Regions from separate parts of the Streptomyces nigra genome, predicted to be linked through region 1. Evidence: riboswitches for the same ligand, from Rfam matches in the RefSeq annotation. Region 1 holds a riboswitch; the other holds the start of a gene.
What was found. Region 1 has a riboswitch for thiamine pyrophosphate ahead of thiO (glycine oxidase ThiO). Riboswitches for the same ligand answer to the same signal wherever they lie in the genome.
Positions count from the first base shown of each region.

Region 1 (5,168 bases):
GTACACGTCGACACGGGCGTCGGCGGCGCCCGGCTGCTCTATCTGCTCGGGCGCGAGATACGAGACGGTGCCGAGGACGGCGCCGGTGGTGCTGGTCACGGTGTCCACCGAGCGCACCAGGCCGAAGTCGGCGACCTTGACCCGGCCGTCGTCCCCTATCAGGACGTTCTCCGGCTTCATGTCGCGGTGCACGAACCCCGCGCGGTGCGCGGCGCCGAGCGCGGCGAGCACCGGCTCCAGGATGTCGAGCGCGGCCCGCGGCTGGAGCGCCCCGCGCTCGCGCAGGACGTCGCGCAGGGTGCAGCCCGCGATGTACTCCATCGCGAGATAGACGTACGACCCGTCGGTGCCCTGGTCGAAGACCTGCACCACGTTCGGGTGGGCCAGCCGGGCGACGGACTTCGCCTCCCGGATGAACCGCTCGACGAACACCCCGTCCACCGCCAGCGCCGGATGCATCACCTTGAGCGCGAGCACGCGGTCGAGGCGGGTGTCCAGGGCCCGGTAGACCGTGGCCATCCCGCCGACCGCGATTCGCGCGTCCACGCGATACCGGCCGTCGAGCACCTGCCCGACCAGAGGGTCCTGAAGGGTCGTATCCACGCAGGTGAGTGTACGAGCCGACACCGACACCCCGTCCGGTCCCGCCGGGATCGGGGCGGGACTGCGACCGTCCTGTGACGGACGACTCAGCCTTCGGGAGCCGTGACCGAACGTACGTTCAGAACGCGGGCCGTTCCGGGTCCAGCCGCGCCAGGCCGTCCACCGGCGAGGACGCCTCCGCGAAGTGCCGCCTCGGGATGCGGCCCGCCCGGCGCGCCAGCCGGCCCGCCTCCACCGCGTGCCGCATCGCGTCGGCCATCAGCACCGGCTCCTGGGCCCGCGTCACCGCCGAGGCGAGCATCACACCCGCACAGCCCAGCTCCATCGCGAGCGCCGCGTCCGAGGCCGTACCGGCACCCGCGTCCAGGATCACCGGCACGCGCGCGTGCTCCACGATCAGCTGGAAGTTGTGCGGATTGCGGATACCGAGCCCCGAGCCGATGGGCGAGCCCAGCGGCATGATCGCCGCGCACCCGGCGTCCTCCAGCTTCCGCGCCAGCACCGGGTCGTCATTCGTGTACGGCAGCACCGTGAAACCGTCGTCCACCAGCGTCTCCGCCGCGTCCAGCAGCTCGACCGGGTCCGGCAGCAGGGTCCGCTCGTCGGCGATGACCTCCAGCTTCACCAGGTCCGTGCCGAGCGCCTCGCGCGCGAGGCGGGCCGTCAGCACCGCCTCGCCCGCGGTGAAGCATCCCGCGGTGTTCGGCAGCACCCGGATGCCGAGCCGGTCCAGCACCGACAGGACGGAGCCGTGCACCGAGGGGTCCACCCGGCGCATCGCGACGGTCGTCAGCTCCGTCCCGGACGCCACCAGCGCCCGCTCCAGGACGTCCAGGCTGGGCGCCCCGCCCGTGCCCATGATCAGCCGGGAGGTGAGGGACAGGTCCCCGATGACGAGGGGGTCGTCGGCCATGGTTCAGCCTCCTTGCACGGCGGTCAGGACCTCGACGCGGTCCCCCTCGCGCAGCGGCGTCGACGGCCACTGCGCGCGCGGGACGACGGTCTCGTTGAGGGCGGCGGCCACCCCGGAGGGGGCCTGCGTGAGAAGCCGTACGGCGGTGTCGAGCGCCGTACCGGGGTCGACCCGGCGCCGCTCGCCGTTGAGCGAGATGTTCATGCGGGCTGCTCCTCGCGGACGGCGGCGAACCGCAGCGGGGTGAAGTCACGGGCCACGTCCGGCAGTTCACCGGAGGTCAGGACGTGCGCCAGGACGTCCCCGGTGACCGGGGCGAGCAGCACGCCGTTGCGGCCGTGTCCGGTGGCGAGCAGCAGCCCGTCCAGCGCGGTCGGGCCGAGCAGCGGCGCGTTGTCGGGGGAGGCCGGGCGCAGGCCCGCCCGGGTCTCGGTCAGCGGCAGCTCGGTGATGCCGGGCACCAGCTCGTGGGCGTCCCGCAGCAGCTCGTACACGCCGCCGGCGGTCACCGTGGTGTCCCAGCCCAGCTCCTCGCTCGTCGCGCCGACGACCAGCTCGCCGTTCTCACGCGGCACCAGGTACACCTGGCTGCCCCGCACCACCGCCCGCACCGTACGGCTCAGGAACGGCGCGAGGCCCTTCGGCACGGTCAGCCGCAGCACCTGCCCCTTCACGGGCCGCACCGGCGGCCGTACGGCGTCGGGGACGCCCGCGAGCCGGCCGCTCAGGCTGCCCGCCGCGAGGACCACCCGGTCCGCGGCCAGCCGGGTGCCGTCCGTGGTGGTGACCCCGGTGGCCCGGTCCGCGGTGACGTCCAGGCGCTCGGCCCAGGTCCGGTGGAAGGTGACGCCGGCCCGCTCGCACGCGGCCAGCAGCGCCCCGGTGAGCCGCCGCGGGTCGATCTGGTGGTCGCCGTCCACCCGCAGCCCGCCGCGCACCCCGGGCGCCAGCATCGGCTCCAGGCGCCGGCACTCCCGGCCCGTCAGCCACTCCGAGTCCAGCCCCGAACGGCTCTGCAGGGCGTGCAGCTCGCGCAGGTGCGCGCGGTCGTCCGCGTCCAGGGCGACGGCGAGCGTGCCGCACCTGCGGTAGCCGAGGGCGTGCCCGGTGAGGTCGCCGAGCTCGGCCGCGAAGTCCGGATAGCGGCGGGCCGAGTCGAGGCTCAGGCCCAGCAGGGTCTGCTCGCCGTAGTGCAGTTCGGTGACCGCGGCCAGCATCCCGGCCGCCACCCGGGCGGCCCCGCCGCCCGGGTCCGGGTCCACCACGGCGGTGGCGAACCCGCGTTGCGCGGCCCGCCACGCCGTGACCAGTCCGATGATCCCGCCCCCCACGACGAGGACGTCTGAGGTACGCGTACGCGACATGGGCGTCCAGCCCCTCCCTTCGCCGGCATGACCCGGATCAGGTTCGTACGGTCGGAGGCCGCCAGCCTCCCTCTCAGCCCGGTGCGTCCGGGCTCCCGCGAGTGCTCTACGGTGGCCACCCTAGCCCGCAGTCCCCGGTATCGGTAAGGGAGCCTCCCCGCATGGCCCGCTCGCTCGAAGGTCTCGTCCTCGCCCCCGTCGCCGACCAGGCGCCGGGGCAGGTGGGGACGCGCACCCGGTTCACGTACCACGAGCAGGACGGCGTGATCTGGGCCGAGTACAGCGGCGGCGACGTCGTGCGCGGGCACCTCGTCGGCACCCGGGAGGGCGACCGCCTCGACTTCCGGTACGTGCAGCTGAAGCGGGACGGCACGACCTCGTCCGGGCACTGCCTGTCCACGGTGGGCGAACTCCCGGACGGGCGGGTGCGGCTGACGGAGACCTGGGAGTGGGAGTCGCAGCGGGGCAGCGGCACCAGCGTGGTGGAGCAGGTCCTCGCATCCGACTGACGGCCCGTCATGTGGCGGACGTACAACCGTTGCCGGCCGGCGGGGGTCTAGCGATCCAAGGACTGTTCCCCGGTGGGCGCCGTCCGTCCACCCGCGTCCCAGCAGAGGATCTCCCATGCCCAGACCCCCGCACAGCCGCCGCGCCTCGAGTGCCGCTGTCGTCGCCGGCCTGATCGTGCTGGCCGCGGCTCCCGCCGCCTTCGGCGAGGAAGCCGCACCCGACCTGGTCCTCGGCGGAGTCGAGCCGGTCCACGGGCTGCGGCCGGGGAGCACGTTCGACCTGCCGGTCACCGTGGCGAACAAGGGCACCGTGACCGCCCGGACGGCGTGGGTCTCCTACTCCGTCACCCGGGGGCTCGACCTCGTGGACGTCCCCTCCAACTGCCGTGTGCAGCACGTCAGGTCCTACGACGAGATGCCCGAGTACTGGACCGCGACGTGCGCGTACGACCAGCCGGTGGAGCCGGGCGTCGTCCTTACGCCCGAGAAGCCTCTCCGGGTCGAGGCACTGGACCGCGCGTACAACGACAGGCTGCGGCTGCGTGTCGGGTACGGGGACGCCCCGTCGGACGACGAGAACGGAGAGCCGTCGGTGCCGGGGACCGCGCCGGCGGTGAAACTGGTCGAGGGACCGGCCGGTGGCGCGGGTTCCGCGAAGTACGTCCACGTGCCGGTCACCACTGTCAACACGGCCGACTATCGGGTGACGGGTGCCGCGCTGAGCGGGAGGGCCGGTGACACGGTGACGATGAAGGTGAGGTTCGCCAACGCCGGGCCCGCCTGGCTCCTGGAGGAGGGCGAGGTGCCGGGCGTCCACGTCCTGATCAAGCTTCCCGCCGGAACGTCGGTGGTCAAGCGCGACTACTACTGCCACGACAAGGGCGGGACGTACAACTGCCCCGCACACCTCGGTATGAACATGCCCGAGGACGCCCAGATGGAATACACCTTCCAGCTGAGGATCGACAAGCGGATCGCCGGCGCCAAGGGCTCGATCGCGCTGAGCCCCGAACGCCGCTCGTTCGACCCCGACAAGGCCAACGACAAGGCCGACATCACGCTGGACGTGACGGGCGGCGGGTCGGCCGGCTCCACGGGAGGCTCGTCAGGCGGGTCGTCAGGCGGTTCCACGGGCGGCTCGGCCGGCGGGTCGTCGTCGACGGGTGGCGACGGCTCGAACGGCGGCGAACTGGCGGACACCGGCTCCTCGGCGCTGCCGCTCACGGGTGTGGCCGCCGCGGCGGTGGCCACGGGTGCGGGCGCGCTCCTCGCCATGCGACGCGGCCGGGGCCGGAACCCGAGCTGACGACGAGTGTCTATGGTGAGCGGGTGAGCGAGCCAACCACCCAGTCGCAGCGGTCCGTGGTCGTCGCCGGTGCCGGCATGGCCGGTGTGCAGACGGCGGTCGCCCTGCGGGAGAAGGGCTTCACCGGGACGATCACCGTGATCGGCGCCGAGCCCCACCAGCCGTACGACCGCCCGCCCCTGTCCAAGGCGGTGCTGCTCGGCACCGCCGAGGGCTCCGCCTTCGACGTCGACTTCGAGACGCTCGGCGTCGAACTGCGCCTCGGCTGCGAGGTGCTGGGCCTCCGCACCGCCGACCACGTCCTGGACACCGAGGCCGGGCCCGTCCCCTACGAGGTGCTGGTCCTCGCCACGGGCGCCGAGCCCCTGCGGCTGCCGGGCACCGAGGGCGTCCCCGGTGTGCATCTGCTGCGCACCCTGGACGACGCCGAGCGGCTGCGCCCGGTGCTCGCCCGGCAGCACGACGTCGTGGTC
Region 1 covers NZ_CP029043.1:1,923,521-1,928,688, reverse strand. The annotation lists gene pknB (Stk1 family PASTA domain-containing Ser/Thr kinase) at 1-603, opposite strand, end outside; gene DC008_RS08940 (thiazole synthase) at 722-1,516, opposite strand; gene thiS (sulfur carrier protein ThiS) at 1,520-1,720, opposite strand; gene thiO (glycine oxidase ThiO) at 1,717-2,880, opposite strand; TPP riboswitch at 2,878-2,989, opposite strand; gene DC008_RS08925 (avidin-fold protein) at 3,042-3,389, shown strand; gene DC008_RS08920 (hypothetical protein) at 3,505-4,695, shown strand; gene DC008_RS08915 (NAD(P)/FAD-dependent oxidoreductase) at 4,773-5,168, shown strand, end outside.

Region 2 (5,168 bases), 3.5 Mb from region 1:
CCCGAATCCGACGGTCACCGCGGACACCCCGAGCGGCAGCATCAGCAGCGCGTCGAAGCCCCGCACGAACCGGCCCGCGTCCCGCCGGGTCAGCGCGGCCGCCGCGAGTCCGCCGACCAGCACGGCGATGAGGGTGGCGACGACGGCGTACTGCAGCGAGTTGCCGATCGCCTCGATCGGGGCGACGAGGAAGACCCCGCCGTCGGCCTCGGTGAGCGCCCGGTAGTAGCCGAGGTCCGGCGCGTCGAGCGACCGCTGCACCAGCACGGCCAGCGGCAGCAGCAGAAGGACGACGATGACGGCCAGGACGCCGGCCAGCAGCGCCCACTGCCCGGCCCCGCGCGGCCGCCGCGCCGTCAGGCCCGCGTCGACCAGCCGCAGGGTGCTCTCCCGCCGCCGTACGGTCCAGGCGTGCACGGCGAGAATCGCGCCGACCGCCAGGAACTGCACGATCGTCAGGACGGCGGCGGTGGCCAGGTCGAAGATCTCCGAGGTCTGCCGGTAGATCTCCACCTCCAGGGTGGAGAACGCCGGTCCGCCGAGGATCTGCACGACGCCGAACGACGTGAAGGTGAACAGGAAGACCATGAGCGCGGCGGCGGCCACGGCGGGCCCGAGCGCCGGCAGGGTGACGGTCCGCCAGGCGGTCCACCGGGACGCCCCCAGCATCCGCGCGGCCTCCTCCTGCCGGGGGTCCAGCTGCGCCCACAGCCCGCCCACCGTCCGTACGACGACGGCGTAGTTGAAGAAGACGTGCGCGAGCAGGATCGCCCACACGGTGGTGTCGAGCCGTACGCCCCACAGCTCGTCCAGCAGTCCACCGCGACCGACGAGCGCGAGGAACGCGGTGCCGACGACGACGGTCGGCAGCACGAACGGCACGGTCACGACAGCCCGCAGGACCTGTTTGCCGGGGAAGTCGAAGCGGGCGAAGACATAGGCGCCGGGCAGCGCGATCAGCAGGGTGAGCGCGGTGGAAGCGAGGGCCTGCCAGGTGGTGAACCACAGCACGTGCCGGATGTCGGACTGCCCGAGCACGTCCCACAGCCGCCCGAACCGCCACTCCCCGTCGACGTTCAGGCCGCGCGCCACGATCGCGGCCACCGGGTAGGCGAAGAACACCGCGAAGAACGCGACGGGCACGGCGACAAGACCGAGCCGCGCCGCCGCGCTCCGCGTACGGCGTCCCACTACCTCAGGACGAGCGAGGTCCACGACTTGACCCAGTCGTCACGATGGTCGGCGATCTTCGCCGGGTCCATGGTCTGGGGGTTCTCGGCCGCCGGCCCGAACTCCGTGAACTCCTTGGGCACCTGCGCGCCCTCGACCACGGGGTACACAAACATGTTCAGCGGCATGTCGCCCTGGAACGTCTTGGTCAGCATGAAGTCGATCAGCGCCTTGCCGCCCTCGGCGTTCTTGGCGTTGCTCAGCAGACCGGCGTACTCGAACTGCCGGAAGCAGGTGCCGTCCGCGACGCCGGTCGGCGCGGTGGTCGGCCTCGGGTCGGCGTAGATGACCTCGGCGGGCGGCGAGGAGGCGTACGACACGACGAGCGGCCGGTCGCCCTTGGCCTTCTTGCCGCCGGCGGACCCGGAGAACTCCTCGTTGTAGGCCTGGTCCCAGCCGCTGACGACCTTGACGCCGTTGGCCTTCAGCTTCTTCCAGTAGTCCTGCCAGCCCTCGTCCCCGTACTTGGCGGCGGTCCCGAGCAGGAACCCGAGGCCGGGCGAGGAGGTGGAGGCGTTCTCGGTGACGAGGAGGTCCTTGTAGGCGGGCTTGATCAGGTCGTCGAACGAGGTCGGCGGGGCCAGCTTGTGCTTGCTGAAGTACGCCTTGTCGTAGTTGACGCAGATGTCGCCGGTGTCGACGGGGGTGACCCGGTGCTTGCCCTGGTCGACCCGGAACTCGGGCAGGATCATGTCCGAGCCCTTGGCCTCGTACGGCTGGAACAGGCCGTTGTCGAGGGCGCGGGACAGCAGGGTGTTGTCGACGCCGAAGAAGACGTCGCCCTGCGGGTTGTCCTTGGTCAGGATGGCCTTGTTGACGGCCTCCCCGGCGTCGCCGTCCTCCAGGACCCGGACCTTGTAACCGGACTGCTTCTCGAAGGCGGCGAGGACGTCCTTGGACACGGCCCACGAGCTGTGGCTGACCAGCGTGACGGTCTTGGAACCGCCGCCGCTGTCGTCCCCGCCGGACGACCCGCAGGCGGACAGCGTGACGAGCCCCAGCCCGACGGCCAGGACGGTGACCTTCTTGGTGATGCCCACTTGATTCCTCCTGGAGTGACCAGGAAGAGACGCGGCCCTGCCCGTGGCCCCGGGGGGCTCGGGCAGGGCGCAACAGCTCGAGTGATGACCGATCTCCCTACCCAGAATGACCTGGGCCAGGTTCGGAGGGTCTGCGGCCGGTGCCGCACTCTCAGCGCTGTGGCGCTCCCCTGTCGGAATATGCAGATGTGTTGACGCCGGTCAGACTACCGCTCGGTGGCGGCGAGCTGACCACACGCCCCGTCGATCTCCTGACCACGGGTGTCCCGGATCGTCACCGGTACACCGTGGGCGGCGATGGCTTCGACGAAGGCCTTCTCGTCCTCGGGCCGCGAGGCGGTCCACTTCGACCCCGGCGTCGGGTTCAGCGGAATCAGATTCACATGCACGGGCTTGCCCTTGAGCAGCCGCCCGAGCCGGTCACCGCGCCAGGCCTGGTCGTTGATGTCCCGGATGAGCGCGTACTCGATGGACAGCCGGCGCCCGGACCGGGCCGCGTACTCCCACCCGGCGTCCAGCACCTCCCGCACCTTCCACCGCGTGTTCACGGGGACGAGGGTGTCCCGCAACTCGTCGTCGGGCGCGTGCAGCGAGATCGCGAGCCGGCACTTGAACCCCTCATCGGCGAACCGATGAATGGCAGGCACCAGCCCGACCGTCGAAACGGTGATCCCACGCTGCGAAAGCCCAAGGCCATCGGGCTCAGGATCGGTGAGCCGCCGAATGGCCCCGACGACCCGCTTGTAGTTGGCGAGCGGCTCGCCCATCCCCATGAAGACGATGTTGGACAGCCGAGCGGGCCCACCGGGCACGTCGCCGTCCCGAAGTGCCCGCAGCCCATCGACAATCTGATGAACGATCTCAGCGGTCGACAGATTACGGTCCAGCCCGGCCTGCCCCGTAGCGCAGAAGGGACAGTTCATCCCACACCCGGCCTGCGAGCTGATGCACATGGTCACCCGGTCCGGGTACCGCATCAGCACCGACTCGACGAGCGTCCCGTCGAACAGCCGCCACAGCGTCTTGCGCGTGGTCCCCTGGTCGGTCGACAGATGCCGCACGACGGTCATCAGCTCGGGCAGCAACTCGTCCCGCAGCTTGGCACGCGACCCGGCGGGGATGTCGGTCCACTGCTCCGGATCGTGCGCGTACCGCGCGAAGTAGTGCTGCGACAGCTGCTTGGCACGAAACGGCTTCTCGCCGATAGCGGCGACGGCGTCCTTGCGCTCACCGGGCGTGAGATCGGCAAGATGCCGCGGCGGCTTCTTGGCTCCGCGCGGGGCGACGAATGTGAGTTCTCCGGGTGCAGGCATAACCCTTCCAGTGTGGCAGATCAACTCTGGATGCCCAGGCCGGAGCGGGGTGGGGGCGGTCACCCACGGGTGCCGTCTGTCATCGTCGGCCAACCTCGCACGGCCCGGGGACGGCCCAGCGGCGATCACTCGTCGGCCGCCTGCCACTCGTCGAGCCGGACCTTGACCTGGTGGTCATGTGCGGTGTGCCAGTGCACCGCCCCACTGACGAAGGCGCCCAGGGCCGGGAGGTCCATCCCCTGCGGCATGGCCGTGATCTCCGCCGGCGCTACGGCGTGCGGCACGCCGTCTACACGTGTGAAGACGCCGAAGGGCCGGCGACCGATGACCTCTCCGGTGACCCGGGCCTCCATGGGCAGGGCCGCGACGGTTGCCTCCCAGCTCTTCCGCACCAAGTCCGCGGCCGGCACCTGGCGACCCGTAGGCCCCTTGGGGCCGGTGCTCAGTAGATGCGGGCGAGCCTTGGGGGGCTGCCTGGAGGACCTACGCAGGCGCCATGCTGGGCTGCTGAGTGCCGCTGCCGTCCGCCGTCGATGCCGTCAGCAATGCCGTCGCTTCCTTGGCACTGCTGCCCTGCGCCCCCGCTTCAGGTCGAAACATCCGCTCATCTGTCGGACGTCCTCCGAGTTGCCGCCCGATCAAGTCCGTGTGGTGATACCCAGGGGAAGCAATCGGGGTGCCGCACGTTGGCCGGGCTGTAGACGCTGATGGAGGACAGTGATGGCGAGGCGACTGGCCCAGGCGGCTCCTGCCACGGGAGGGCGAGGCGGTGTACTGAAGATCGTCGCCGCGTTGGCCGTGGTGCTCGCGGCACAGGCCCTGCTCGCATTGTGTCTGGTCAGTGCCCAGCAGCTTCTGGTCCCCCGGAACATGCCGTTCGGTGTGACCGGCCCGCCCTCTCCCGTGGTCGCGGAGGTTGCATCGCGTGCCGGGCTCGAGCTGACGTCCTATCCGAGCGAGTCGGCAGTCACGGCCGCGGCAGATCGCGGCGAGCTGTACGGCGCTTACATCGCCGAGTCCTCGTCCGACACGCTGGTCGTGGTCCCGGCGAAGAGCTTCTTCGCCCAGACCGAGCTGGAGCCGGCGTTCCTCGCAGCGGCGCACAAGCTGGGCCGGCCCGTCACCGTGCGGGAGGTCGCGCCTCTGACGTCGAGTGACCCGGTCGGCGCAGTGACGTCGCTGCTGCTGCTCCCGCTGCTGATCGGCGGCTATCTGGCTGCCGTGCTGGTCTTCAAGGCAGCCCACGGCGTCGCCGCCGCACCGTGGCGGGCGGCCATCCTGATCGGCTATGCCCTGGTGGGCGCACTTCTGACCGACCTGATCGCCGGACTGGGGATCGGCGCGTACTCCAGCAGCCACTTCTGGCCGCTGCTGCCGTGCTTCTGGCTCATCACCTCGGCCGTGGCGCTGGCGGCCGCGGCACTACAGGCCCTGGTGGGCAAGCTGGGCACACTCCTCGTGGCGGTGCTGTTCATCGTCATCGGTGGTCCGCCGGCCGGAGGACTGGGCACCTATCTGCTGCCGGTCTACTGGCGCAACATCGGAGTGCTCCTCCCACCACAGAACGCGGTCACCCTGGTCAACC
Region 2 covers NZ_CP029043.1:5,430,167-5,435,334, reverse strand. The annotation lists gene DC008_RS25335 (ABC transporter permease) at 1-1,215, opposite strand, end outside; gene DC008_RS25330 (thiamine ABC transporter substrate-binding protein) at 1,191-2,270, opposite strand; TPP riboswitch at 2,347-2,452, opposite strand; gene rlmN (dual-specificity RNA methyltransferase RlmN) at 2,477-3,583, opposite strand; gene DC008_RS35730 (hypothetical protein) at 3,709-3,993, opposite strand; gene DC008_RS25315 (hypothetical protein) at 4,376-5,168, shown strand, end outside.
Region 2: linked by a shared signal. The riboswitch ahead of DC008_RS25330 (thiamine ABC transporter substrate-binding protein) and the one ahead of thiO (glycine oxidase ThiO) in region 1 are both predicted to bind thiamine pyrophosphate.